Regions from separate parts of the Streptomyces sp. PL-29 genome, predicted to be linked through region 1. Evidence: riboswitches for the same ligand, from Rfam matches in the RefSeq annotation. Region 1 holds a riboswitch; each other region holds the start of a gene.
What was found. Region 1 has a riboswitch for cyclic di-AMP ahead of R4Z63_RS27560 (M23 family metallopeptidase). Riboswitches for the same ligand answer to the same signal wherever they lie in the genome.
Positions count from the first base shown of each region.

Region 2: it holds a riboswitch for cyclic di-AMP, as region 1 does, so the genes downstream of both, R4Z63_RS12465 (transglycosylase family protein) here and R4Z63_RS27560 (M23 family metallopeptidase) in region 1, are expected to answer to the same signal.
Region 3: it holds a riboswitch for cyclic di-AMP, as region 1 does, so the genes downstream of both, R4Z63_RS24700 (M23 family metallopeptidase) here and R4Z63_RS27560 (M23 family metallopeptidase) in region 1, are expected to answer to the same signal.

Region 1 covers NZ_CP136996.1:6,014,239-6,023,540, forward strand. Annotated here, with positions in the region: gene R4Z63_RS27550 (aspartate aminotransferase family protein) at 1-652, shown strand, start outside; gene R4Z63_RS27555 (tyrosine-protein phosphatase) at 715-1,506, opposite strand; cyclic di-AMP (ydaO/yuaA leader) riboswitch at 1,822-1,998, shown strand; gene R4Z63_RS27560 (M23 family metallopeptidase) at 2,001-2,963, shown strand; gene R4Z63_RS27565 (SGNH/GDSL hydrolase family protein) at 3,127-3,912, shown strand; gene R4Z63_RS27570 (MBL fold metallo-hydrolase) at 4,054-5,247, shown strand; partial or broken gene R4Z63_RS27575 (transposase family protein) at 5,400-5,778, opposite strand; gene R4Z63_RS27580 (hypothetical protein) at 5,840-6,703, shown strand; gene R4Z63_RS27585 (hypothetical protein) at 7,019-7,141, shown strand; gene R4Z63_RS27590 (MFS transporter) at 7,178-8,458, opposite strand; gene R4Z63_RS27595 (amino acid adenylation domain-containing protein) at 8,455-9,302, opposite strand, start outside.
Region 2 covers NZ_CP136996.1:2,739,265-2,748,566, forward strand. Annotated here, with positions in the region: gene R4Z63_RS12445 (Ppx/GppA phosphatase family protein) at 1-898, opposite strand, end outside; gene R4Z63_RS12450 (DUF501 domain-containing protein) at 895-1,440, opposite strand; gene R4Z63_RS12455 (FtsB family cell division protein) at 1,490-1,978, opposite strand; gene eno (phosphopyruvate hydratase) at 2,068-3,354, opposite strand; gene R4Z63_RS12465 (transglycosylase family protein) at 3,629-4,336, opposite strand; cyclic di-AMP (ydaO/yuaA leader) riboswitch at 4,340-4,510, opposite strand; gene R4Z63_RS12470 (LysM peptidoglycan-binding domain-containing protein) at 4,787-5,830, opposite strand; gene R4Z63_RS12475 (cytochrome P450 family protein) at 5,919-7,196, opposite strand; gene R4Z63_RS12480 (globin domain-containing protein) at 7,369-8,553, shown strand; gene R4Z63_RS12485 (nucleoside triphosphate pyrophosphohydrolase) at 8,566-9,302, opposite strand, start outside.
Region 3 covers NZ_CP136996.1:5,359,203-5,368,504, forward strand. Annotated here, with positions in the region: gene R4Z63_RS24680 (restriction endonuclease) at 1-1,576, opposite strand, end outside; gene R4Z63_RS24685 (DNA gyrase/topoisomerase IV subunit A) at 1,683-4,139, opposite strand; gene R4Z63_RS24690 (M16 family metallopeptidase) at 4,382-5,740, shown strand; gene R4Z63_RS24695 (M16 family metallopeptidase) at 5,761-7,128, shown strand; cyclic di-AMP (ydaO/yuaA leader) riboswitch at 7,343-7,502, shown strand; gene R4Z63_RS24700 (M23 family metallopeptidase) at 7,515-8,315, shown strand; gene R4Z63_RS24705 (GntR family transcriptional regulator) at 8,524-9,201, shown strand.

The DNA.
Region 1 (9,302 bases):
CGGGGATTTCTACGCGTACCAGCACGAGCCCGGTGTGGAGCCCGACCTGGTCTGCGTGGCCAAGGCGCTGTCGGGCGGCTACGTGCCGGTCGGCGCGACCCTGGGCAAGGACTGGATCTTCAAGAAGGTCTACTCGTCCATGGACCGGGTGCTCGTGCACTCCGCCAGCTTCGGCTCCAACGCGCAGGCCATGGCGGCCGGGCTGGCGGTGCTGTCCGTGATGGAGGACGAGCAGCTCGTGGCCCGCGCCCGCACGACCGGCGACCTGCTGCGCGGGCGGCTCGCGTCCCTGGTGGGCGAGTACGAGCTGCTGCACGAGGTGCGGGGCCGCGGCCTGATGATCGGCATCGAGTTCGGGCGGCCCTCCTCGCTGGGGCTGCGCAGCCGCTGGGCGATGCTCCAGGCGGCCCGCAAGGGCCTCTTCGCACAGATGGTCGTGGTACCGCTGCTGCAGAAGCACCGCATCCTCACCCAGGTCTCCGGGGACCATCTGGAGGTGATCAAGCTGATTCCGCCACTGGTCCTGGACGAGCGGGACGTCGACCGCTTCGTCGGCGCCTTCCGCGAGCTCATGGACGAGGCGCACGGCGGGTCGGGCCTGATGTGGGACTTCGGCAGGACGCTGGTGAAGCAGGCCGTCGCGGCGCGCTGACGGCCCGCCTCCCTCCGGTGCGGGCCACGCCGCTCCCCCCGGGGCCGGCTCCGGCCGGCGGGTCAGACCAGGAGCCGGTCCCGCAGCCTGTCGAGGGTCTCGGGCGTCAGCCCGAGGCCCTCCGCCAGGTAGCGGTCCACCCCGCCCCAGATCTCGTCGATCGTGTCGAACGCGGCCATCAGGTACTCAGCGCGGGCGTCGAAGAGCGGCGCGAGCAGTTCCATCACCTCGGGCGAGCGGGCCTCGGCCGACTCCGCGCTGCGGCGCACCCGGTAGCGGCGGTGCGGGGCGTTGGACTCCAGGTAGTCCGCCACGATCGCCTCGCGCTCGACGCCGAGCGCGAGCAGGGTGACGGCGACGGAGAGGCCGGCCCGGTCCTTGCCGGCGGCGCAGTGCAGGAGGGCGGGGACGCTGTCCTCGGCGATGGCGTGCACGACCCGGCTGTGCTCGGCGGTACGGGTCCGGATGATCCCGCGGTAGGAGTTCGCCATCCGCGCCGCCGCCCTGCCGCCGCCCAGGACCGAGCGGAGCTGGTCGAGGTCGCCATCGCGGACCAGCCGCCAGAACTCCCGGCCGTCCGCCGGGTCCGAGAGCGGGATGTTGACGTTCCGTACGCCGGGCAGCTCGACGTCCGGCCCCTCCAGGGCGTGGTCGGCGCCGTTGCGGAAGTCGAAGATGGTGTGGAGGCCGAGCGAGGCGAGGAACGCTGCATCGGTTTCGGTGGCATGCGCGAGATGTCCGCTTCGAAACAGTCGTCCCGCCTTAACCCTTCGTCCATCAGAAGTCGGCAATCCGCCTACATCGCGGAAATTGCGCACTCCGGTCAGCTCCGGCTCCTGTATCTGCTGGGTCACGGGAACTCCTCCGTCTTCTGCTGGGGCGACTGTCCGAATTAAGCTATTTGGCGCCAACTTGCCGTATCCGGAGGCGAGATCGGGCACCGCCCCGTGAGGCAGATCATACGGTGACCGTGAGTGCCTGATCGTCCGGGCCGAATGGCCCGATGGGCGCGGCTGTTGGGGGAGCGGAATGGACGGAGGGTGACCGGAATTCCGGCAGTCCCTCATGCCTGTGAATCCGTCAGGGAATTCACGGCTTGTTCGGTGTGCCCACAAGGGATTACCTTCGCGATCGATCCGGGTGGATCGCCGAATCCTGCCGCCGCCCGGAAACCGCAACCGAACGATTTCGCGCGGCAGGAGCGGGGGAACCAGGTAGGCCGCCGTGCCGGAGATCTTTTCTCCGGTGCGGCTCGGGGTTAAGCGGTTCATGTCCCGCACATGAACCGCCGGGCATCTCCAGTCCGAACCCGACAGCTCACCTCGCAGGCGCCGGAGAGGAATGCGCCATGCCTGCAAAGGGTAAGCACCGCCGTCCCAAGTCCCTTCCCATGGCCCGCGGATTCGCGGTCGCAGGCACCGGTGGCGCGGCCCTCGCCCTGCCGCTGATCGGTGCGGCCGGCGCCCACGCGGCCGGCGCCCCGACGGTGGTCCCCGCCGTGGCACCGCAGGCCCCCGCCGCCGTCCGGGTCGCCGCGCCGACCGCCGTCCAGGCCGCCACCCCGACCGTCTACACCGTCGTCCCGGGCGACTGCCTCTCCATGATCGCCGCCGAGCACCACCTGCCCGGCGGCTGGGAGCGGCTGTACGAGCAGAACCGCGAGGCGGTCGGCAGCGACCCGTCGCTGATCCACCCCGGCCTGAAGCTGACCCTCGGCGGCCGCGGCGAGGCCTCCCGGGCCGGCGCCGTACCCGCCCCGCGCAGTGCCCCCGGGGCCACCGTGAAGACGGCCCCCACGACCGGGTCGAAGCCGGCCGCGCAGGCTGCCGTCCCGCAGGCCCGGCAGGAATCCGCCCCCGAGGCCCCCGCCGCCCCCGTCGAGGCGCCCGCCGTGCAGCCGGCCGCCTCCGGCTTCGTGGCCCCGGTCGGCGGTGGCGTCTCCACCCAGTACAAGGTCGCGGGCGCCATGTGGTCCTCCGGCTACCACACCGGTGTCGACTTCATCGCCCCCATGGGCACCACGGTCAAGGCGGTCGGCGCGGGCACCGTGGTGTCCGCCGGCTGGAGCGGCGCGTACGGCAACGAGGTCGTCATCCGGCACGCGGACGGCAAGTACTCCCAGTACGCCCACCTGTCCCAGCTCTCGGTCTCTTCCGGGCAGAGCGTCACCGCCGGCCAGGCCATCGGCCTCTCCGGCTCCACCGGCAACTCGACCGGCCCCCACCTGCACTTCGAGATCCGTACCAGCCCCTCCTACGGATCGGACATGGACCCGATCGCCTACCTCCGCTCGAAGGGCGCCAGCCTCTGACGGCATCCTCCGGCGGAGCCCGGACACGCGTGGGGCCGGGACCCGAGGGGGGTCCCGGCCCCACGCGTACTTATTCCTTATCCCCCGCGTGGTACAGATCACGGCCCGTCAACCCCTCATTACGTTGGCGTAGGTTGGTTACGGGAGTGAAGGATGGGTTCTCGTGGCAGCGACGACGACGAAACTCAGGACCATCGGCTCGTACGCGGCGATCGGGGACAGCTTCACAGAGGGCGTGGGGGACCCGGGGCCCGGGGACTCCTTCCTCGGCTGGGCGGACCGGCTCGCCGTACTCCTGGCCGATCAGCGCGAAGAGCACGACTTCCGGTATGCGAATCTCGCGGTGCGCGGGAAGCTCCTCGACCAGATCGTGGCCGACCAGGTGCCGAGGGCCAAGGCCCTCGCGCCGGACCTGGTCACCTTCTGCGCGGGCGGCAACGACATCATCCGACCCGGCAGCGACCCGGACGACGTGGCGGAACGCTTCGAGGCGGCCGTGGCCGACCTCACCGGAGCCGTCGGCCACGTCATGATCACCACCGGCTTCGACACCCGCGGTGTGCCCGTCCTCAAGCACATCCGCGGCAAGGTCGCGACGTACAGCGCCCACGTGCGCGCGATCGCCGACCGCTACGACTGCCCGGTGCTCGACCTCTGGTCGCTGAAGTCGGTACAGGACCGGCGCGCCTGGGACGCGGACCGGCTGCACCTCTCACCCGAGGGCCACACCCGTGTCGCACTGCGCGCCGCACAGGTGCTCGGCCTGGAGGTGCCGGCCGACCCCGACCAGCCGTGGCCGCAGCTGCGCCCGCGCGGCTCGGTGGACGTGACCCGCGACAACATCCAGTGGGCCCGCGAGTACCTGGTGCCCTGGATCGGCCGTCGACTGCGCGGCGAGTCCTCCGGTGACCACGTCGAGGCGAAGCGCCCGGACCTGCTGCCGCTGTAGCCGCTGCGGACGCGGGCGAGGCGGGAGGACGGGACGACGCAGGAAGGGTCGGGAGGGGCGGGCGGAATCCTTCGGGGCCGGTGTGCGTTGGGATGGGCGTAGCGATACGACCGCACCGACCGCACCCTCCCTGGAGGCGCTTTGACCGGCTCCCGTCCCCTCCGTCCTCGGCTGCGCGCCCTGCGGCCCGAAGCCTTCGGCGCGGACCCGTCCGGCGCCAGGCTGGAGCGGATCCGCCGCTCACCGAACTTCGCCGACGGCGTCTTCCAGAACCCGGTCGGGGCCCGGAACAGGCCCTCCGGGTCGATGACGGAGTTCGCGAAGATCTACTTCCACCGTGAGCAGCGGCTCGGGCGCAGCCCCGCCGGGGTCGTCCCCGTGCACCCCACCACCCTCGCGGACCTGGCGAAACCGTCCGCGACCGGTTTGCGACTGACCTGGATGGGTCACTCCAGTGTGCTCGCGGAGATCGACGGGCACCGGGTGCTCTTCGACCCGGTGTGGGGCGAGCGCTGCTCACCCTTCCCCTTCGCCGGTCCCAAGCGGCTTCACCCGGTGCCGCTCCCGCTGGCCGCGCTCGGCGAGGTCGACGTCGTGGTCATCTCGCACGACCACTACGACCACCTCGATCTGCCGACGATCAAGGCGCTGGCCGGTACGGACACGCTCTTCGCGGTGCCGCTCGGCGTCGGTGCCCACCTGGAGCGCTGGGGCGTGTCGCCCGACAGGCTGCGCGAGCTCGACTGGAACGAGACCACCAGGATCGGCGGGCTGTCGCTCACGGCGACCCCCGCCCGGCACTTCTGCGGCCGCGGTCTGCGCAACCAGCAGCACACCCTGTGGGCCTCCTGGGTGGTCGCGGGCGACGAGCACCGGATCTACCACAGCGGCGACACCGGATACTTCCCCGGCTTCGCGGAGATCGGTTCCGCACACGGCCCCTTCGACGCCACGATGATCCAGATCGGGGCCTACTCGGAGTACTGGCCCGACATCCACATGACGCCCGAGGAAGGCATGCGGGCCCACCTCGACCTCCAGGGCGGCACCCCCCACGGCACGATGCTGCCGATCCACTGGGGCACGTTCAACCTCGCTCTCCATGCCTGGGCGGAGCCGGGGGAGTGGACGGTCGACGCCGCCGAAGAGGGCGGCCAGTTGGTGGCGCTCCCGCGTCCCGGCGAGCCTTTCGAGCCTGCCGGACCGCTGCCCGTGGATCCCTGGTGGCGTCCGATCTCTCGTCCGATCGCTCACTCATGGCGTCGCCCCAAGCCGGTGGATCTTCCTTCGAGCGACGCCCGTTCCGGAGACCTGAACCTTGCCGGCGAGCGGTGAGCCGGAAACGGAGCCGGCATAGCGGGTTGCCCCGCGTCGTCGTCGTACGCACGCGCATCGTGCATACGGCGGTGGGCGGGCCGGCCCTCGGCGATCATCCCGATCCCGGTGCGTGAGCCGTTCCGGTGGGTTATCAACCTGTTCCCCGATGACGCGCCACGTGCCAGGTGCGGGACGGCGACGGCCTGGACGAGTGCGGTGATGCGGGTGGTCGAGCATCGGATCTTGCGGAGGAGTCGCCAGCCTTGAGGGTGGCCATGGCCTGCTCGACGAGTGCGCGGATCTTCGCGCGCGGTTGACAGCCTTCTGACCGGTGGAAGGGGTTTCCCAGCGGTCCCAGTAGGGGGTGCGGACCGTTCCACCGGCACCCCGATAGACCTGGTCCGCCCGGCAGGTGACGCCGACCTCGGCAAGGGCGTCGACGATGCCGTGTTCGCGGGCCGCGCGGACATCGTGGACGGCGCCGGGCAGGGCCGGCGAGGCCCACGGCAGCCGGCCGAAGGGGTCGGCGAGGACCTGCACGCTCATCCCGAAACCCGGCAATCGCCGCCCTGCCGCGCTCCTCTGAGCGCGCGACCCTACGATGAAGCACATGCCAACCACCTCACCCATACCTGTTCTCCGCAACTCCCTCGGAGCCACGCTCCGTTACGAGGACGGGGCACTCGTCCTGCGTCGCCCCGACGAGGAGGTGCGGATCCCGCTCCCGGCCGTCGCACGTATCCGCGCCGAAGGGCGCACGCTCGCCGTCGAACTCACCGCACGCGCAGGGGCGGCGCCCGCCGTGCACGCGCTGGCCGACGTGAGCGAGGCCGCCGCGGCGCTCTTTGCCGACGCGGTCACCGCGAACCTGCCCGAACGCGCGGCCGGGGCCGAACCGGTCGACGGCTCGGCGCTGGTCGTCGTGCGGGTCCTGACCGAGACGCCGGACGAGGAACGAAGACGCAGAGGCCGTCGCAGGACGCGGATCGGGCTGGTCTCGGTCGGGTCCGTCTTCTTCGCCCTCGCGCTCGCCGTCGGCATCCACGGCCAGTGGATCGTCGCGCTCCTGACCCTGCTCGTCGGGCCGGTCGGCGCGGCGAGCCTGGCCTACGCGCGGATGGGTGTGGAGGACCTCTACCTCCAGTGGTACCTGCCGCGCGACGGCATCACGGTCCAGGCCCGACAGGTCGGACACTCGCGCATCATGGGCGGCGGATTCGGCACGTACGTCTACACGGACCTGCACGGGGAGAACCGGACCCTGCACCATCGCGGCGGCGGTCCGACCGTCGAGGCCGCCTACCATCCGGACAAGCCGCACATCGTGCGGGTCCCGGAGTCCCGCGGCGAGAAGGCCGGCTCCGTGGCCGTGACCATGTTCCTCGTCCTCTTCGGCCTCGTGGTCGAGTCCGCAAATGCCTACCTGCTCTACGAAGCCTTCGTCAACGGATACCCGGGTTACGGCCCGACCTGACCGCACCCGGCCACCGCCTCCGGGGAGAGCGAGACCTGCCCTGGCCACGCGGCTGCGGCGTGCGAGAACCTCCACACTGAGCATGGGTCGGCTCGTGGCGGGAACCCGAACGGTTCGGATGGCGGCTACGGCGACGCATCGCCGTAGCCGCACACGGTCCATGCCTCTCCATCGCCCTCTGATCATCCTGCCTGGCCACGCCACGACCAGTGGGCCAGAGCTCCGTAACGGGCAGCGAATGTGCACCACTTGGGGAGAAAACCTGGGCCACTGCGGTCCTCCTCCTCATCGCCGGTGGCGGCGTCGAAGGAGTGGGTGTCCGGCCCGCTCGTCTTCCGCGATGCGGCGTACCGGCAGATCAGCGGATTCTCCTTCGTCGGCCGCCCAGCCCTGAACGCGGTCTCGCGCGGCGGCATAAGGACCTGGTCCTGGCGCTGACCTGCCATTCCAGGGAGAAGCCGGCTCCTGGGCCGCTCACGGGGCGACCCCGTTCCCCTCCTCGGCCGGCTCCGGGACCGTCGGGAGGTCCTGCCCGGCGCGGAGTGGGCCCGTCAGGAGGAGCAGGGCGCACAGCGCGTTGCCGCCGTAGAGGAGCCACAGGGCGTCGCGTTCGCCGAGGAGGGCGCCGAGGGAGCCGCCGAGGAGGCTGCCGACGGGAATCGTTCCGTACATCACGAAGCGGATGGTGGAGCCGACCCGACCCAGCATGTCCGGTGGGCAGTAAGCCTGCCGGAAGCTCACGATGATGACGTTCCCGGCGACCACCCCGGTCATCAGGCAGAACTCCCCGACCAGGAAGGCCAGCAGCCCCACCCCGTCCGTGGTGAGCGGGATCAGCAGCCCGAACGGGCCTCCGCAGAACGCGCACAACAGGACCGCCCGGGCCGTCCCGAACCGGCGGGCCAGGCGCGGCGAGACCACCGAGCCCAGGACCCCGCCCAGCCCGGCCAGCGCGATCAGGACACCGATCAGCGCGCCCGGCACACCCACCGTCCGGCTCAGGAACAGGATCGACAGGGACTGCGCCCCGGCCAGGAACAGGTTCATCGCCGCGTCGCACAGCAGGATCGTCCGCAGGAACGGATCCCGGGCGAGAAAGGCCACGCCCGCGCGGATCTCGGTGACCAACGACCGTCGGCCGGCGGCCCGTTCCTCGCCGCCCGGCGGGCCTTCCGGGGTCCGGATGCGCAGCAGCAGCGCCGTCGAGACCAGGAAGCTCAGCCCGTCGGCGAGGAAACCGGCCGCCGCGCCCCCGGCCTGGGCCAGCGCCCCGCCCGCCCCCGGTGCGACGACCTCCGCGACCGATTCGCTGGTCTGGAGCCGGGCGTTGCCGTCGGCGAGCTCCTCGTGCGGCAGTAGGGTCGGCAGGTACGCGCTGTAGGCGGCCCGGAAGAACACGTCGGCGGTGCCCGCCAGAACCGCCACCAGCATCAGTTGAGCGGTCGTCAGGACCTGCAGCCAGACCGTGGCGGTCAGCGACAGCATCAGCAGGGCCGACACCGCGTTGCACACGATCATCACCGGCCGGCGGCGCATCCGGTCGGTCCACGCACCCACAGGCAGGCCGAACAGCAGCCACGGCACCCAGGCCGCGGCGCCCAGCACCCCCATCGTGAAGGGCCCCGCGTCCAGCGTGTCCACCGCGATCAGCGGCAGCAGTACCCGGGTGGCCGCGCTCCCGAACTGGCTCACGGACTCCCCCGCCCACAGCAGCCGGAAGTCCCGGCGGCGCAGCGCGCCGCGACCGGCGCTCACCGGCCCACCATGCCCTCGACCAGCAGCGCGGCGATCTCGGCGGCGGGCTTGGACGCCATCATCTCGCCGTGCGCACAGGGTATTTCGTGATGGGCGACCGGGCCGGTGACGTACGGCTCCCACACCCGCGGCCCGGGCGCGTCCTGCTCGTGGGCGGCGGCGGCCAGCGTCACCGCACCCCGGAACACCCCGGGACGGTGGGCGGCGGCCAGCCGGTCGTGGTGGACGTAGGCCCCACCGAGGGCGGCGACGGTCTCCCCGTCGAAGACCGCCAGCGGGCCCTCCTCGGCGGCGGCCGCCGCCATCAGCCCGGCGAGGGTCAGCGGCACCCCTTCGGCCGCGCCGCACTCCTCCCGCGGCGGATAGCCGAGCGATTCCAGCAGGTCCCGCAGCGGGTCCGCGGCCGGGGCCGCCGGCTCGCCGGGGGCTGCCGGATACCCATCGAGCAGGGTGAGGCCGGCCACCTCCTGACCGTCCTGCTGGAGCGTCACGGCCACCGCGTGCGCGACCACCGCCCCGAAGGACCAGCCCAGCAGGTGGTACGGGCCGTGCGGCTGCACCGCGCGGATCCGCGCCGCGTACTCCGCCGCCATCTCCGTGACGCTCCCGGGCCGAGCCTCCGGCGCGCTGAGCGCCCGCGACTGCAGGGCGTGCACGGACCGCTGCGGATCCAGGTGCTCCAGCAGCCCCCGGTACACCCAGCCGGTGCCCGCGCCCGGGTGGACGCAGAACAGTGCGGGCGTGCCGGGCGCCCCCGTGCGCAGCGTGACCAGTGGCGCCAGCGGGTCCGCGTCCCCGCGCGACACCGGGCCGCCGCAGCGGGCGGCGAGCCCCGCGGCCGTGG
Region 2 (9,302 bases), 3.3 Mb from region 1:
AGACCACGACCTCCGAGGCGCCGGTGCGCTCCATGACGGCCAGCAGGACCAGCGCGCCCGCGCCGATCACGTCGACCCGGCCCGGGTGCATCACGGGAATCGCCGCGCGCTCGTCGTGGGTGGCGGTCAGCATCCGCTCGGTGATCTCGCGGACCTGCTCGTAGGAGAGCCGGGCGTGGTGGATCTCCGACGACCGGTACTCGGGCAGCCCGAGCGCGATGCCGGCGATGGTGGTCACCGAGCCCGCCAGGCCCACCAGGGTGCGCGCCTCGGCCAGCGGAACGGTTTCGGCCGCCAGGTCCAGCGCGGCCTCGATGTCGGCACGGACGGCGGCGACCTGCTTCTCGGTCGGCGGGTCGGTGACGACCCCGTCCACCACCAGGTGGCGCTCGGTCATCCGGACGCAGCCCACGTCCACGGAGCGGGCGGCCCGGACGTGGTCGTCGCCGACCACGAACTCGGTCGAGCCGCCGCCGATGTCGACCACCAGGAACGGCCGCTCCAGGTGCTCGTGCGCGGTCAGCTCCCGGGTGGCGCCGGTGAAGGAGAACTCCGCCTCCTCGTCGCCGGAGATCACCTCGGGCTCGACGCCCAGGATCTCCACGACACCGCGCACGAACTCGTCCCGGTTCTCCGCGTCACGGGAGGCGGAGGTCGCCACGAAGCGCACCCGCTCCGCCCCGAACTCCTTGATGACCGCCGCGTACTCGCGGCACGCGGCGAAGGTGCGCTCCAGCGCCTCCGGGGCCAGCCGCCCGGTCTTGTCGACGCCCTGGCCGAGCCGGACGATGATCATCCGTCGGTCGAGCTCGACCAGCTCACCCGTGGCGGGGTCGCAGTCCGCGACGAGCAGCCTGATGGAGTTCGTACCGCAGTCGATGCCCGCGACACGGGTCACTGGGACTCCTCCTCCTTCTTCTTCTCCCCGCACGGGGTGACGCAGGCGCCCTTGGCCCACCACTCGGGCAGCATCGCGAGGGCCTCGTCGCCGAAGGGGTTCACACCGGGGCCGGCGGCCAGCGAGTGCCCGACAAGCACGTGCAGGCACTTGACCCGGTCCGGCATGCCGCCGGCGCTCGGGAAGCCCTGGAGCACCTCGATGGCGTCGCGGCGCCGGATGTAGTCCTCATGCGCGGCCCGGTAGGCGGCGGCGAGCTCCGGGTCCTCGGCGAGGCGCGCCTGCATCTCCTTCATCACGCCGTTGGCCTCCAGCGTGCCGATGGCGGAGGCCGCGCGCGGGCACGTCAGGTAGTACAGCGTCGGGAAGGGGGTGCCGTCGGGCAGCCGCGGGGCGGTCTCCACCACGTCGGGCTGCCCGCAGGGGCAGCGGTGCGCGATGGCGCGCAACCCGCGCGGCGGGCGGCCGAGCTGCTGCTCGAACGCCTCGATGTCCGCGTCGGTCGGCTCGGTCCGGTCGGTCTGGGGCGGGGGCGTCTGCATGCCTGGAGGGAGTCTCTTCGTTCTCGTCGGATGGGTGCTGCGGTACTCACTAGTCGCCCGGGCGGTCGGCCTTGTCGACGCCGTCCCAGACGTTCGAGTACCAGGGGCGGTCGGAGCCGGCCTGGCCGGTCCGGTGCTGCTCCGGGGGCCGGGCCCCGGGGTCGGCCATGATGTAGCCGACCTCCCCCGGACGCAGGAAGTGCAGGTGCCTGCGCGCCTGCTGCTCCGCGTAGGCGTCGTCCTGCCAGCGGGCCTTCTCATCGCGGAGCCGCTCCAGGCGGTCCCGCGCGGCCGCGGCGGCCCGCTGCTGCTCCGCGATCTCCGAACGCTGGGAGACGTACTGGCGCATCGGATACGCGAGGGCGACGACCAGGGTACAGAGCACGAGCACCAGGAGGGCGGCCCTGCCCGTGAGACGGCTGCGGCGCACCTGCCGGCGCGACTGCGAGCGGTAGACGTGGGCCGCGGTCCGCTCGCCGAGCTGCCTCAGCCGCGTCGCCGTGGAGAAGGTGGAGAACCGATCCCGGTTCCCGGCCATGGGTCCGCCTCCCCTTTGTACGCACTACGCAATACGTCCCCGCACACGGTACGGGACCGAGTGCGGGGACGTACGGAGGCAGAGCGTGATTAGCCCTTGAAGCGCGGGAAGGCGCTGCGGCCCGCGTACACCGCGGCGTCGTCGAGGATCTCCTCGATGCGCAGCAGCTGGTTGTACTTGGCGACGCGGTCCGAGCGGGCCGGGGCGCCGGTCTTGATCTGACCGCAGTTCACGGCGACGGCGAGGTCGGCGATGGTGACGTCCTCGGTCTCGCCGGAACGGTGCGACATCATGCACTTGAAGCCGTTGCGCTGGGCCATCTCGACGGCGTCGAGGGTCTCGGTCAGCGAACCGATCTGGTTCACCTTCACGAGCAGGGCGTTCGCGGAGCCCTCCTCGATGCCGCGGGCCAGGCGCTCCGGGTTGGTGACGAAGAGGTCGTCGCCGACGATCTGGACCTTGGCGCCCAGGCGGTCGGTGATGGTCTTCCATCCGGCCCAGTCGTCCTCGAACAGCGGGTCCTCGATGGAGACCAGCGGGTACGCCTCGACGAGCTCGGCGTAGTAGTCGGTCATCTCGGCAGCCGAGCGGGACTGGCCCTCGAACTCGTACTTGCCGTCCTTGTAGAACTCGGACGCGGCGACGTCGAGGGCGAGCGCGATGTCCTTGCCCGGGGTGTAGCCGGCCTGCTTGATGGCCTCGATGATGAGGTCGAGCGCGGCGCGGTTGGACTCCAGGTTCGGGGCGAAGCCGCCCTCGTCGCCCAGACCGGTGGAGAGGCCCTTGGTGTGCAGGACCTTCTTGAGGGTGTGATAGACCTCGGCACCCCAGCGCAGCGCCTCGGAGAAGGACTCCGCACCGATCGGCGCGATCATGAACTCCTGGATGTCGACGTTGGAGTCGGCGTGCGACCCACCGTTGAGGATGTTCATCATCGGAACGGGCAGCAGGTGCGCGTTCGGACCGCCGAGGTAGCGGAACAGCGGGAGGTCCGAGGCCTCGGACGCGGCGTGCGCGACGGCGAGCGAGACGCCGAGGATGGCGTTGGCGCCGAGCGAGCCCTTGTTGTCGGTGGCGTCCAGGTCGAACATCGCCTGGTCGATCAGGCGCTGCTCGGTGGCGTCGTAGCCGACGAGCTCCGGGCCGATCTGCTCGATGACGGCGAGGACGGCCTTCTCGACACCCTTGCCCATGTAACGGTTGGGGTCACCGTCACGGAGCTCGATGGCCTCGAATGCACCGGTGGAGGCGCCGGACGGAACGGCAGCACGGCCGGTGCTGCCGTCGTCGAGGCCCACCTCGACCTCGACCGTGGGGTTGCCTCGGGAGTCCAGGATTTCCCGGGCTACGACGACGTCGATGGACGGCACGAGCATCTCCTTCTGGGATGTGACGCTGGGTGTGCGGTGGCGTGTCAGGCCGTGGGATGGCCTTGCCGCCTAGAGCCTAACCGGCTTCCGGGGTTCGACCGGCCGACCGCCCGACCCCTGGGACGAAAAAGGGACCGAATACCCGCCTTCCGGGACATACAACCCTTGATCATCAGCCGACGGGACCGCACACACCGCCGCCCGGCGCGTGGGGGGAAGGGGCGCCGGGCGGTGGGAATTCTGTGCGTTGCGTACGCGTGTGCGGCTCTTGCCGCGACGTTCAGCTGAGCTTCAGCTTCTGGCCCGGGAAGATCAGGTCGGCGTCCGAGACGATGTCCTTGTTCAGCTCGAAGAGCTGCTGCCAGCCGCCCTTGACGCCGTTGGCCTCGGCGATGGTGCCCAGCGTGTCGCCCGGCTTGACCTCGTAGGAGCCGTTGCCGGTCTTCGGCGCGACCGGAGCCGCGGCGCGCTCGGAGCGGGTGGTCGGGACCTCGGCGCGCTTGGTGTCCTTCTTCGGCGCGGCCTTGGTCTCGGTCTTCTTCGTCTCGGTCTTCTTCGGCTGGGCCTTCGGCTTGGTGGAGGCCGGGGCCTCGGTGGAGCCGCCACCGGTGTAGGAGGAGTTCGACAGGCCCTTGCCACAGTGCGGCCAGGCGCCCTTGCCCTGCTTCTTGAGGACCTTCTCGGCGACGGCTATCTGCTGCGCCTTGGAGGCCTTGTTGGCCTGCGGGGCGTACGACTTGCCCCCGAAAGCGGCCCAGGTGGAGGACGAGAACTGCAGCCCGCCGTAGTAGCCGTTGCCGGTGTTGATGGACCAGTTGCCACCGGACTCGCACTGCGCGACCTTGTCCCACTCGGACGCGGTGGCGGCGCTGGCGGCCCCCGCGGTCATCAGCGGGGCGGCGACGGCCACACCGGCGACACCGGCGAGCGTGACGATGCGAGCGGCCTTGGAGCCGCGACGGTGCTTGCCCTTGCCGGAAAGCAGCATGAGGTTTCTCCTCACCGACGCCTGCGAGGTGAGCTGTCGGGTTCGAGCCTGTGAGTGCCCGGCGGTGCGACCTTGCGCCCCGCTTAACCCCAAGCCGCTCGCCGGCCGTCTCTCAACGGCCGCTCGCGGCACCTACCTTGGTTCCCCCGCTCCTGCCTTCGGCGCTTGACGCGACGACTGTTCCCCCCGTCCGCCGGCAGGATTCGGCGATGCGGTCGAAGGAGCCCGCGGTGGCGGGCGAATCAGAAGGTAGACATGTCCCTCCCCGATGCTCAACCAGGAGCATCGGGGAGAAACGGCCCCTACTTGCGCTCCCCGCAGGGGCGTTTGCGCAGGTGAGGACGGGGTTTGCGGAACCCCCGGGGCGGGACACGCCAGTTGACCGGAAGAGACACATGTCTCACTTGCAGAAAACAGACAATCAGGCCTTACCGGGCGAACCAACTGTCCTTATTGGGCGGTTAGATCCAGGTTCTGCCCAGGCTTGATCAGGTTGGCATCATTGCCGATGACCTGCTCGTTGGCCGCATAAAGACCGCTCCAGCCGCCCTTCACTCCCTTGGCATCCGCGATGGCCGCCAGGCTGTCGCCCTCCTGCACCGTATAGACGGGGGCCGACGCGGCATCAGACGGCACACCCTCCTCGGGAGACGGCGCACCGCGGTGCTTGCCGTTGCCCTCGGCGGGAGTGGCACCCGGGGCGGCCGGGGTCGCCGGGGTCGCGGGGTTCGCCGGGTCGGCCGGGGACGGCCCCGGGGAGACCGGCGGGGTCGTGGGTGCCGTCGGGTCCGCGGGAAGGGTCGGGGCCGTCGGGTCGCCGGGAGTCGCCGGCGGGGCCGTCGGGTCGGCCGGGACGTCCGGGGTGCCCGGGGTGCCCGGGTCGGCCGGAGGCGTCGTCGGGACGTCGGGCGCGGGCATGACGGGCAGTCCGACGGACGGCGCGTCGGGTATCAGGAAGGGGGAACCCGAGGGGCTGGGGGTCTCCGCGGTCGAGAGCCCGAAGTCCGTGGCGGGCTTGCCGCCCGTGGTGGAGGGAACGGTGTCGTCGGGGCGCGACGGCGCGGGACCCACCGCGCCGGTGCTACCGGGCAGACCGGGATCGACGACGGCCGCCGGACCCTGCTGGTCCAGTCCGGCCGAGGCGGCGCACAGCGGCCAGGCCTGCGGACCCTGGGCGGCCAGTACGCGCTCGGCCACGGCTATCTGCTGGGAGCGGCTCGCGAGGTCGGCCCGCTCGGCGAAGTCCAGGCCGCCGGCATCCTGCCACTGCTGCTGGGTGAACTGGAGCCCGCCGTACGCGCCACTGCCGAAGTTGGCGCTCCACGTGCCGCCGCTCTCGCACTCGGCCACCTTGTCCCATGTGGCGGTGTCTGCGGCGGTCGCGCTCGTGGCGGCCAGCAGCGGCATGGCGAGCGCGGAGCCGGTGACACCGGCCGTGACGACCAGCGCGGGGACCTGGCGGGGGCGTCTGTGACGGCCGTTCCCGGAGAGCATGAGGGATCACCTTTCGCATAACAGCGGGGTAACGGCAGAACCTAGCGGCCTCCGAACGATTGTCACAAGTTCAAGCCGAATCTGACTTTTAATCAGATGTCGCGCAAGTGTTTTGAGTCGTGAAGCGAACGGGAAGGGTACGCAGCCCTCGCATGATCAACCCCCCGCGCCAGCGCAGGTCTTGGGGTGGAACTGCAAGTTCCAGATCGGGCAGGCGCGTCAGCAGGGTGGCGAGGGCGGTCTGCCCCTCCAGGCGGGCAAGTGGCGCACCCAGGCAGTAGTGGATGCCGTGGCCGTAGCCGAGGTGCTGGTTGTCGGTCCGGGAGAGGTCGAGGGTGTCCGGATCGACGAATCGCCCGGGGTCCCGGTCAGCCGCCGCCAGGACGACCAGGACCGGATCGCCGGTCTCGATCCGCTCGCCGCCCAGGGTGAGCGGCTGCGTGGCGAACCGCCACGTCGCCAGCTCCACGGGGCCGTCATAGCGCAGGAGTTCCTCGACCCCCGTGGCCAGCAGCCCGCGCTCGCCGGCGGCCAGGGATGCCTGCAGGCGCTCGCGCTGGACGGGGTTCATGAAGAGGGAGTGGATGCCGTTGCCGATGAGGTTCACGGTCGTCTCGAAGCCGGCGAAGAGCAGGATGAAGGCCATCGCCGTGGCCTCGCCCTCCGTGAGGTGGTCGCCGTGATCGCTCGCCCGGATCAGGTCGGAGATCAGGTCATCACCCAGATCGTCCCTTTTGCGATGGATGAGCTCGCCGAGATAGGTCCGCATCTGCTTCACCGACCGGGCCACACCGCCGCGCGGCCCGCCCCCGTGGCGGATCATCATCCCGGCCCAGTCGCGGAAGTCGTCCTGGTCCTCGCGCGGTACCCCGAGCATCTCGCAGATGGCGTAGATGGGGAGGGGGAAGGCGAACTCGTGGATGAGATCCGCCTCTCCCCGCCCCGCGAACCGGTCGATCAGCTGGTCGGTGAGCGCCTGGACCCGCGGGGTGAACTCGGCGACCCTGCGCGGGGTGAACGCCTTGGACACCAGGCGCCGCAGCCGGGTGTGGTCCGGTGGGTCGATGTTCAGCAGATGCGTCATCAGCTCCGCCTTGCGCTCCCCCGGGATCCCGGTCTTGCCCTTGGCGTGCGCGGGCTCGGCGTGGTGCGCCGGATTCTTGCTGAGCCGCTGGTCGGCGAGGGCCTGCCGGGCGTCGGCGTACCGGGTGACCAGCCAGGCCTCGACCCCGCTGGGGAGCTTGGTGCGGTGCACCGGCGCGTTCTCGCGCAGCCACGCGTAGGCCGGATAGGGGTCGGTCGCGAACTCCCACGTGAAGAGTTCGGGCGCCGCGCCGACGGAGGGAGGGGACGACTGATCGTGCATGTCCTCGACAGTAGCCGCCGCGCAGCGGCGGTCCGGCGCGAGCCGCGACCCGCCATCCCATATGACTCCTTCGTCGCGGCTGTCCGCAGATCGGACCACACTTGACCTCGCCCGGTCCGGCACTCCTACTTTCGGTTGTGTGGATGTGAGGATCTTGAAAAGCAGTTTCGCGGTGGTGGAGAGACGGGCCGAGCACGCGGTCAAGTTCTTCTACTCACACCTCTTCTGGCACAACCCCGGAGTCCGCGAGCTCTTCCCGCTCTCCTCCGACGACATGGAACGCCAGCGGGACCGGCTCTTCGCCGCACTCACCCACGTCGTCTCCCGTCTGGACGACGAGGCCCTCGGCCCCTACCTGCACGACCTGGGACGCGACCACCGCAAGTTCCTGGTCCGCCCCGAGCACTACGCGGTCGTGGGCTCCAGCCTGCTCGCCGCACTCGCCGAGACCTCCGGCGACGCCTGGACCCCGCAGGCGGAGAAGGCCTGGACCGAGGCCTACCAACTGATCGCCGACGCCATGCTCGCCGGGGCCGACGCGAGCGAGGACCCGCCGTGGTGGGACGCCGAGGTCGTGCGCCACCTCCAGTACGGTCAGGACATCGGCGTGCTGACCCTCAGGCCGCACGCTCCCTTCCCCTACCTGCCCGGCCAGTACACGAGCGTGAGCAGCGAGCGGGTGCCCCGGACCTGGCGCACCTACTCCATCGGCAACGCCCCCCGCCCGGACGGCACCGTGGACCTGCACGTCAGCCGGATCGACCGCGGGCGGCTCAGCACCGCCCTGGTCCGCGAGACACGGCCCGGCGACGTCCTGAAACTCGGCGCCGCCGGCGGCCGGCTGACCTTCCGCCGCACGGACCGCCCGGTCAGCCTGATCGCCGCCGGCACCGGCTGGGCGCCGATCCGGGCCATGCTGGAGGAGCTCGCGGACCGGCCTCCCCATCAGGACGTGCGGCTCTTCGTGGTGGCCCGGGACGGCGCACACCTCTACGACCGGCCGCTCATCGACCGGTACGGCAGCTCGTGCGGCTGGCTCGACGTCACCTACATCACGCCCGCGCCCGGCCGGCACCGCAACGAGGCCACCGGCCGGCTCGCGACGGCGCTGAGCAACCGGGGCCTGTGGCCCGACCAGGACGTCTACCTCAGCGGGCCGCCGCGGTTCGTCGACCAGACCGCGCGGGTCCTGGCGGAGCTCGGTGCCCGCCCCGCCCGCGTCTTCCACGACGGCGTACCGGCCGCGGCCACCGGCAGCGGGCCCCGGGGCCGCCCGCTGGGCTTCGGCGAATGGTTCCTCGACCGCCCGGCACCGCACTGGCACGACCCGTCGGCCCGCGCCCCGAAGGAGAACTGAGGGGCCCGGCGGCTACCGCGCGGGGGCTCCGAGGCCCTCGGCAGCTCGGATCGCGTCCCGGTAGACGCGGGCCGCCGCCCGCAGCGCGGTCTCGGGGTCGACGCCCTCCGCCTCGGCGCGCGCGGCCAGTTGCAGCAGTTCGTAGCCGATGCCCTCGCCGCGGGGCAGCTCCACCGCCACGCCGCCGGTACGGGCCCTGCCCGCGAGTTTGGCCGCGAGCGCCAGGCCCGGCTGGCCCACCGGGATCCCGTCGGTGACCGACTCCCGCTGCTTCTCCACCGCCTTGGTGCGCTGCCAGTGCGCGTGGACGTCCTCTGGGGTCTCGGCCTCCGCGTCGCCGAAGACGTGCGGATGGCGGTGGATCAGCTTCTGCACCAGGGAGCCGGCCACGTCGTCGATGGAGAAGGCTCCCAGGCCCTCCCCGCCGGCCTCGCCGTCATCGCCGGCCTCACCCGCCGGAACGCCCTCCTCGGCGATCCGGGCGTGGAAGACCACCTGGAGCAGGACGTCGCCGAGCTCCTCGCGCAGCTCCTCCCGGTCCCCGTCCTCGATCGCCTCGACGAGTTCGTACGCCTCCTCGATCGCGTACTTGGCCAGGCCCCGGTGCGTCTGTCGGGAGGTCCACGGGCATTCCCGACGGACTCGGTCCATCACCTGGACCAGGTCGAGCAGGCGCGCGCCCGGCAGGTCGTAGGAGCCGGGCAGCAGTTCCAGGTCGGGCATGGAGACCCGGCCGGAGCCGGCCAGCC
Region 3 (9,302 bases), 660 kb from region 1:
GTGCCGGTACCGGGGCCGCCGGACCGCTGCCGAGGCGCCCGCGCAGCCCGTACTGGTGCAGGAGTTCCACCAGCCGGTCGCCGGGAACCAGCTCCAGCGGCTTGCCGTTGGAGAAGGTGTACGACGTCGGTCCGAAGGACGAGGTGGTGACCAGCACCCCCTTGTTCGCGCCCTTGTCCTGGACTGTGCCGTACAGGTCCCGTACCGCCGTGGGCGGCACGGTGTTGCGGTAGCGCTTGACCTGGACCACGATCCGTCCGCCCGTGATCGGGGAGGGGTCGTTCGCCTCGATGTCCACACCTCCGTCGCCGGACCGCTGCGTGGTCAGCGCCTCCATGCCCATCGCCCGGAAGAGCTCCGCCACCAGGTTCTCGAAGGCGATCGGGTCCATGACGAAGAGGTCGGGCTCCTCGTCCTCGGCCGCGTCCCCGCCGTGGCTGACGACTCCGCCGCCGACCTCGTCGGGCCTGCGCCCCGGCCGTACGGCCGTCAACTGGTCGGGCCGCGCCGACAGCTGCCCCCGCAGCCCCTCCAGCAGGCAGTCCACCGCGCTGACCTGTTCCAGCCGGAGCCCCGCGAAGGCGGTGCGGGCGGTCGACACCGAGGCGAGCACGATCCGCGCCTCCTGCCCCGTCACCGGATCGTGGTCGTCCACGAACCCGTTGACCACGACGGACTCCAGCGCGCCGAACTCGTCCGCCGCGTACAGCTCGCGCACCACCAGCAGCAGGCACTGTGCCAGCAGGTCGCGGTAGAGCGCGCGTCGCTGCGTCACCGGGCGGGCCGTCTCCCGGTCCTGGTCCGTGCTGGGCATGTACCGCACCGACTTGGCCTCGGGCACCACCCGGAAGCCCGGCAGCTGCCAGTCCAGCACCAGCTCGCGCGTGCCCGGGTCGTACGCGGCCGCCAACTGCCTCGGCAGTGCCTCGGGCCAGGCGGTGGACGCGTAGAGGGCTGCCGAGAAGTACTCCACGGCCGCATCCGGGTCGCCCGCGCGCAGCGACCGGGCCAGTTCGGCGAGGCCGTCGTTGTGCTCCCGGATCCCCGCGAGCTGCTGCGCCGCCCACTGGTCGTACTGCTGTCGGTACGCGGCCAGTTGCTGCTGCCGCTGCATCTCCGCGGCATGCGCCGCCTGCCAGGCCTGGGTGTAGCGGGCGTGCGCCTCGCGCTCCGCCTGTGCCCGGCGGTGCGAGCCGAGCGTCCAACCGGTGTTCTGCTGCTGGAACTGCTCCAGGCGCGGCATCGGCAGCGGATGCGCGAGGTTCCCCGGGGCGAAGGGCTCCAATCGCTCCGGTCTGACCAGCGCGGCCGTACGGAACGCCGGAGCCCGGCAGCCTGCCGCCAGCAGCCCCTGCAGGGCGGCGACCTCCGCCTCGATGCGCTCGGTGCGCCGTCGTGCCTCGGCCTCGCGGTGCTGCCGGTAGGCGGCCTGCTGCTCGCGCTGTCCCCGGGCCGCCTCGCGCTCGTACGCCCGTTGCCGGCGTTCCGCCTCGCGGTGCTGGATCAGCTGTGTCTGCTGCATCCGGCGCTGGGCCTCGGCCCAGTCCCCGATCAACCCGCCCGACCGACGACTCATCAGCTCTGTGTTCTCCCGCCCCACCCGACAGTGCCAAGAGGGAAGACACTAGTCGCCGTTCGGGTGGTACGTCCCCCCGACGTACCACCCGAACGGCCCGCAATCCCTACAACGCGGGTCCCGCCAGCGTCGCCACGGCGGCCGGCAGGGCCGCCCCCGACCCGTCCCGGCGCGGGTCCGGGGTCGGCAGCTCGGCCGGAGCGCCGTTCGCCGCGGCCGCGCGGGCGGGTGCGCCGCCCGCCCAGGCGAGGACCAGCAGGTCCTCGCCCTTCAGGAACCGCTGGCAGCGCACGCCGCCGGTGGCCCGACCCTTGCGCGGGTACTGGTCGAACGGGGTGAGCTTCCCGGACAGCACCGAGTCGTCCAGGGTCCCGTGCGAGCCGGCCACCGTGAACACCACGGCGTCCCGGCCCGGGTCGACGGCCGAGAAGTGGATCACCTTGGCGTTCTGGGAGAGCTTGATGCCCGCCATACCGCCCGCCGGGCGGCCCTGCGGGCGCACCTGGCCGGCGGGGTAGCGCAGCAGCTGGGCGTCGTCGGTGATGAAGACCAGGTCCTCCTCACCCGTGCGCAGCTCGACCCCGCCCACGATCCGGTCGCCCTCCTTGAGGGTGATGACCTCCAGCTCGTCCTTGTTGGCCGGGTAGTCCGGCACGACCCGCTTGACCACGCCCTGCTCCGTGCCCAGCGCCAGGCCCTGCGAGGACTCGTCCAGTGAGGTCAGGCAGACCACCTTCTCGTCCGCCTCCAGTCCGGAGAGGAACTCCGAGACCGGCGCGCCCCCCGCCAGGTTGGGTGCGGCGTGCGTGTCCGGCAGCTGCGGCAGGTCGATCACCGAGAGCCGCAGCAGTCGGCCGGCGGAGGTGACCACGCCGACGTCCGCCCGCGCGGTCGCCGCCACCTGCGAGACGATCAGGTCGTGCTTGGCCCGGGCGCCGCCCTCGTCCTGGGGTAGCGGGTCGCCGTTCGCCGTACGGGCCAGCAGGCCCGTCGAGGACAGCAGCACCCGGCACGGGTCGTCCGCGACCTCCAGCGGCACGGCGGCCACCGCGGTGCCCGCCGACTCCAGCAGGACGGTGCGCCGCTCGGTGCCGAACTTCTTCGCGACGGCGGCCAGTTCCGCGGAGACCAGCTTGCGCAGCTCGTTGTCGGACTCCAGGATGCCGGTCAGCTCGTCGATCTCGCCCGTCAGCCGGTCGCGCTCGGACTCCAGCTCCAGGCGGTCGAACTTGGTGAGCCGGCGCAGCGGGGTGTCGAGGATGTACTGGGTCTGCGTCTCGCTGAGCGAGAACCGCTCCACGAGCCGCGCCTTGGCCTGGGCGGAGTTCTCGCTGTCGCGGATGAGCCGGATGACCTCGTCGATGTCGATGAGGGCCACCAGCAGGCCCTCGACGAGGTGCAGCCGGTCCCGGCGCTTGGTGCGGCGGAACTCGCTGCGCCGCCGGACGACCTCGAAGCGATGGTCGAGGTAGACCTCCAGCAGCTCCTTGAGGCCGAGGGTGAGCGGCTGCCCGTCCACCAGCGCGACGTTGTTGATGCCGAAGGACTCCTCCATCGGCGTCAGCTTGTAGAGCTGTTCCAGCACGGCCTCCGGGTGGAAACCGTTCTTGATCTCGATGACCAGGCGCAGGCCGTGGGCGCGGTCGGTGAGGTCCTTGACGTCGGCGATGCCCTGGAGCTTCTTGGAGCCGACCAGGTCCTTGATCTTCGCGATGACCTTCTCGGGACCCACCGTGAAGGGCAGTTCGGTGACGACCAGGCCCTTGCGGCGCGCCGTGACGTTCTCCACGGCCACCGTCGCGCGGATCTTGAAGGAGCCGCGGCCGTTCTCGTAGGCGTCCTTGATGCCCGAGAGGCCGACGATCCGGCCGCCGGTGGGCAGGTCGGGACCCGGTACGAAGCGCATCAGCGCGTCCAGGTCCGCGTGCGGGTACCGGATCAGGTGGCGGGCCGCCGCGACGACCTCGCCGAGGTTGTGCGGGGGCATGTTGGTCGCCATGCCGACTGCGATCCCGGACGCGCCGTTGACCAGCAGGTTCGGGTAGGCGGCGGGGAGCGCGACCGGCTCCTGTTCCTGGCCGTCGTAGTTGGCGGTGAAGTCGACGGTGTCCTCGTCGATCGACTCCGTCATCAGCGACGTGGCATCGGCCATGCGGCACTCGGTGTAGCGCATCGCGGCCGGCGGGTCGTCGTTGCCGAGCGAGCCGAAGTTGCCGTGGCCGTCGACCAGCGGCAGCCGCATCGAGAACGGCTGGGCCATGCGTACGAGGGCGTCGTAGATCGAGGCGTCGCCGTGGGGGTGGAGCTTGCCCATCACCTCGCCGACGACACGGGCGCACTTGACGTACCCGCGGTCGGGGCGCAGGCCCATCTCGTTCATCTGGTACACGATGCGCCGGTGCACCGGCTTCATGCCGTCCCGTGCGTCGGGCAGGGCACGGGAGTAGATCACCGAGTACGCGTACTCGAGGAAGGAGCCCTGCATTTCGTCGACGACGTCGATGTCGAGGATCTTCTCCTCGAAATCCTCCGGCGGCGGGGTCTTCGTGCTGCGGCGGGCCATCGCTGCGCGGCTCCTTAACCAAGAATGGGATGTGCTGGGTGTCTGGCTGGTCTGGCGGGGTCTGGCTGGGTCCTGCCGAGGTCCGGCGGGACGTACGACGCGGACCATTGTGTCCCGAGCGACCGACAACGCCGACTCCGACCCAGGTCTGGCCCGGGAACTTATCCGGTGGCCGACGCGCTTGCATACAGTGGCAGGTCTGACGGAAATCTCTGCATCGCGATCGAAGGGACCACATGCCCATGGGTCACACGGCCACAGCCCAGGCCGGCTCCGGCGGCCTGACAGCGACCGAGCACCGGCTGGCCAACGGCCTGCGCGTGGTGCTGTCCGAGGACCACCTGACCCCGGTCGCCGCGGTCTGCCTCTGGTACGACGTCGGCTCGCGCCACGAAGTCAAGGGGCGTACCGGTCTGGCTCACCTCTTCGAGCACCTGATGTTCCAGGGCTCGGCGAGCGTACCGGGCAACGGCCACTTCGAGCTGGTCCAGGGCGCCGGCGGCTCCCTCAACGGCACCACCAGCTTCGAGCGCACCAACTACTTCGAGACGATGCCGACCCACCAGCTGGAGCTCGCACTCTGGCTGGAGGCGGACCGGATGGGCTCGCTGCTGGCCGCCCTGGACGACGAGTCCATGGAGAACCAGCGCGACGTCGTCAAGAACGAGCGCCGCCAGCGCTACGACAACGTCCCCTACGGCACCGCCTTCGAGCGGCTGACCGCCCTCGCCTACCCCGAGGGCCACCCGTACCACCACACCCCGATCGGCTCCATGGCCGACCTGGACGCCGCGTCCCTGGAGGACGCGCGCGCCTTCTTCCGCACCTACTACGCGCCCAACAACGCCGTGCTGTCGGTCGTCGGGGACATCGACCCGGAAAAGACGCTCGCCTGGATCGAGAAGTACTTCGGCACCATCCCCGCCCACGACGGCAAGCAGCCGCCCCGCGACGGCTCGCTGCCCGACGTCATCGGGAAGCAGCTGCGCGAGGAGATCGTCGAGGAGGTCCCGGCACGCGCGCTGATGGCCGCCTACCGGCTGCCGCACGACGGTACCCGCGAGTGCGACGCGGCCGACGTGGCACTGACCATCCTGGGCGGCGGCGAGTCCTCGCTGCTGCACAACCGGCTGGTGCGCCGCGACCAGACGGCCGTCGCCGCCGGCTTCGGCATGCTCCGCCTGGCCGGGGCGCCGTCGCTGGGCTGGCTGGACGTGAAGACCTCCAGCGGGGTCGAGATCCCCGCCATCGAGGCGGCCGTCGACGAGGAGCTCGCGCGGTTCGCCGCGGAGGGCCCGACCGCCGAGGAGATGGAGCGCGCCCAGGCGCAGCTGGAGCGCGAGTGGCTGGACCGGCTGAGCACGGTGGCCGGCCGCGCCGACGAACTGTGCCGGTACGCGGTGCTGTTCGGAGACCCGCAGCTGGCCCTCACCGCCGTCCAGCGGGTCCTCGACATCACCGCCGAGGAGGTGCAGGCCGTGGCCGCGGCCCGGCTGCGCCCGGACAACCGCGCGGTCCTCGTCTACGAGCCGCTCGCGGTGGACGGGGCCGAGGGCGAAGAGAACGCCGACAGCGACGAGAACGAGGGGGCGGAGCAGTGAGCGACACCGCAGCCGTCACGATGACCTTCCACCCGCGCCCGCAGGCCGGCGAGCCGCAGCCGTGGGCCTTCCCGGCCCCTGAGCGCGGGACGCTGCCCAACGGGCTGACCCTGCTGCGCTGCCACCGCCCGGGCCAGCAGGTCGTCGCGGTCGAGATCAACCTCGCCGCGCCCCTCGACGCGGAGCCCGAGGGCCTGGACGGCGTGGCGACGATCATGGCGCGGGCCCTGTCGGAGGGCACCGACAAGCACACCGCCGAGGAGTTCGCAGCCGAGCTGGAGCGCTGCGGGGCCACGCTCGACGCGCATGCCGACCACCCCGGCCTGCGGGTCTCCCTGGAGGTTCCGGCCTCCCGGCTGGCCAAGGCGCTGGGTCTGCTCGCCGAGGCGCTGCGCGCCCCCGCGTTCGCCGACGCCGAGGTCGACCGGCTCGTGCGCAACAGGCTCGACGAGATCCCGCACGAGCTGGCCAACCCGCAGCGCCGCGCCGCCAAGCAGCTCTCCAAGGAGCTCTTCCCGGCGTCCCTGCGGATGTCCCGGCCGCGCCAGGGCACCGAGGAGACGGTCGCCCGGATCGACTCCGCCGCCGTGCGCGCCTTCTACGAGGCCCATGTACGCCCCGCCACCGCCACCGCGGTGGTCGTCGGCGACCTGACCGGCATCGACCTCGACGCCGTGCTGGCCGACACCCTGGGCGCCTGGACCGGGGACACCGCCGAGGCGCGCCCCGTGCCGCCGGTGACCGCCGACGACACCGGCCGCGTGGTCATCGTCGACCGGCCCGGCGCGGTCCAGACGCAGCTGCTGATCGGCCGCATCGGGCCGGACCGCCACGACCGGGTCTGGGCGGCCCAGGTGCTGGGCACGTACTGCCTCGGCGGCACCCTCACCTCCCGTCTGGACAAGGTGCTGCGCGAGGAGAAGGGGTACACCTACGGCGTGCGGGCCTTCGGCCAGGTGCTGCGCTCCACCGCCGACGGCAAGGGGGCCTCCATGCTCGCCATCAGCGGCTCGGTCGACACCCCCAACACCGGACCGGCGCTGGAGGACCTCTGGAAGGTGCTGCGCACCCTCGCGGAGGGCGGCCTGACCGACGCCGAACGCGATGTGGCCGTGCAGAACCTGGTGGGCGTGGCCCCGCTGAAGTTCGAGACGGCCGCCTCGGTCGCCGGCACCCTGGCCGACCAGGTCGAGCAGGAGCTCCCGGACGACTACCAGGGGCAGCTGTACGCGCAGTTGGCCGCAACCGGCACGGTGGAGGCCACCACGGCCGTCGTGCAGGCCTTCCCGGCGGACCGGCTGGTCACGATCCTGGTGGGTGACGCCGCGCTGATCGAGGAGCCCGTGCGGGCCCTCGGGATCGGTGAGGTCTCGGTCGTCACCAACTGAGGCCGCGGGCGCCCGGAATGACGGGCAACTGACGCATCGGGCAAGGGGTTCCGGCGGAAACCGCCGGAACCCCTTTTGTCCGTTTAGTGGTGAGGTTGCTTGTATGCGGTGTGGCGTACGCAACAAAAAGGCGCGTCTGTTTGGCGATTGACTGATGATCCGCCTAGCGTCAGGCGTGCTGTCCGTCAGTTGTGCCCGCCGCACCCGCGGCACCGGACAGCGATCGCCGAGTCCCCGTCAGGCGCGAGCCTGGGGAGCCGGGGACCCACATCAGTCCCTGGGGTGAATCGGACCCCCTCGCAAGAGGAAGTCCGTAGGAGACCTTCCTGCTCCGAACCCGTCAGCTAACCCGGTAGGCGAGAAGGAAGGAAAGGATCAAACCCTTCATGGCGTTTGGCAGTCGTCCCGCTGGTACCGGCAAGCACCGTGGTTCCAGCCGCCTGAGCAAGAAGACCGCCGGCTACGCCGGTATCGCCGCGATCGCCACCACGGGTGTGGTCGGCTCCCTCGCCGCCCCGGCCTTCGCCGCGGACAACCACAGCAGCTCCGCACCGGAGAACGGGCTCGGTGCCGTCCTCGTCGCCGAGGACCTTGCGGGCGACATCACCGACCAGGCCGTCTCCCAGCAGCGCGCCGCCGAGCACGCCGCCGCCCAGGAGCAGGCCGAGGCCGCCGCCAAGCAGCAGGCCGCCGAGGCCAAGCGCCTCGCCGAGGCCAAGGCGAAGGCCGAGCGCGAGGCCGCCGAGCGCGCCGCGCGCGAGGAGGAGCGCAAGCGCCTCAACACCTTCGTCTCGCCGCTGGACGACTCCTACGTCAGCACCCAGTACCGGGCGGGCGGCGGCATGTGGTCCTCCGGCAGCCACACCGGCATCGACTTCCACGCCGCGTCCGGCACCTCGGTCCACGCGGTGGGCTTCGGTACGGTCGTCGAGGCAGGCTGGGGCGGCGCGTACGGCAACAACGTCGTGATCAAGCACAACGACGGCACCTACACGCAGTACGGCCACATGTCCTCGCTGAACGTCACCGTCGGCCAGCAGGTCACCCCGGGCCAGCAGATCGGCCTGTCGGGCTCCACCGGCAACTCCAGCGGCCCGCACCTGCACTTCGAGGCCCGCACCGGCTCGCAGTACGGCTCGGACATCGACCCGATCGCGTACCTGCGCTCGCACGGCGTCAGCCTCTGACCCTCCGCGCCGCCCGTCGGCCCCGGCGCACGAAGCACAGCTCCACGAAGACCCCGCCTCCCGAGCCGGGGTCTTCGTGTTTTTGTGCTTCGGCGCAATGTTTCGGATTCCTGCCCGCTCTCGAAATTTTGCTGTGCTGCAATAGAGTCGTTGTGTGCGCGGCTGCGCGCACGGGGGTTGGCGGTCGGAATTAGACGGAGGTTCGGTCTTGCGTATTCCTGCGCACGCGGTATGCACGGCAATTCGCGACGACATCGTCTCCGGGGTGTTCGAACCGGGCGGTCGGCTGACCGAGGAGGTGCTGGCCCGCCGGTACGGGGTCTCGCGCGTCCCGGTCCGCGAAGCCCTCCGGACGTTGGAGTCCGAGGGCTTCGTGACCACGCGGCGGCACGCGGGGGCCTGCGTGGCCGAACCGACCGCCCAGGAGGCGGCGGATCTGCTGGAGCTGCGGATGCTGCTGGAGCCGCTGGCCGCGGCCAGGGCCGCCCGGCGCCGCACGGACGCGCACCTCAAGGTGCTGCGGGGGCTGGTCAGGCTCGGCCAGGAGCGAACCAGGCGGGGCCAGGGCGAGGACCTGCGGGCGCTGGGTGGCTGGTTCCACGAGACGCTGGCGCAGGCCTCCGGAAGCCCCGGATTGATCGCGCTTCTCACGCAGATGCGGCACAAGGTGGCGTGGATGTTCGTGGTGGAGGCGCCCGCCCGGCCTGCGGAGTCCTGGGCGGAGCACGGCGCGATCGTGGACGCGGTGGCCCGCGGGGACGCCGAGCGGGCGCGGACGCTGGCCGCGGTCCACGCCGACCGGGCGGCCGCCGCGCACCGGCTGCGGCAGCGCCCGGCGGTGAGGACTTCGCAACCTGCCGTAAACATGTCGAGCCTACGGCATTAACAAGAGCCGTATACAAAGGACGGAATCACGCGAATTCGGTGCGCGATTCAATATGCCCGGCCGAATTATGTGGAGCGGGCGGAATGCCGCGCGATGCGGTC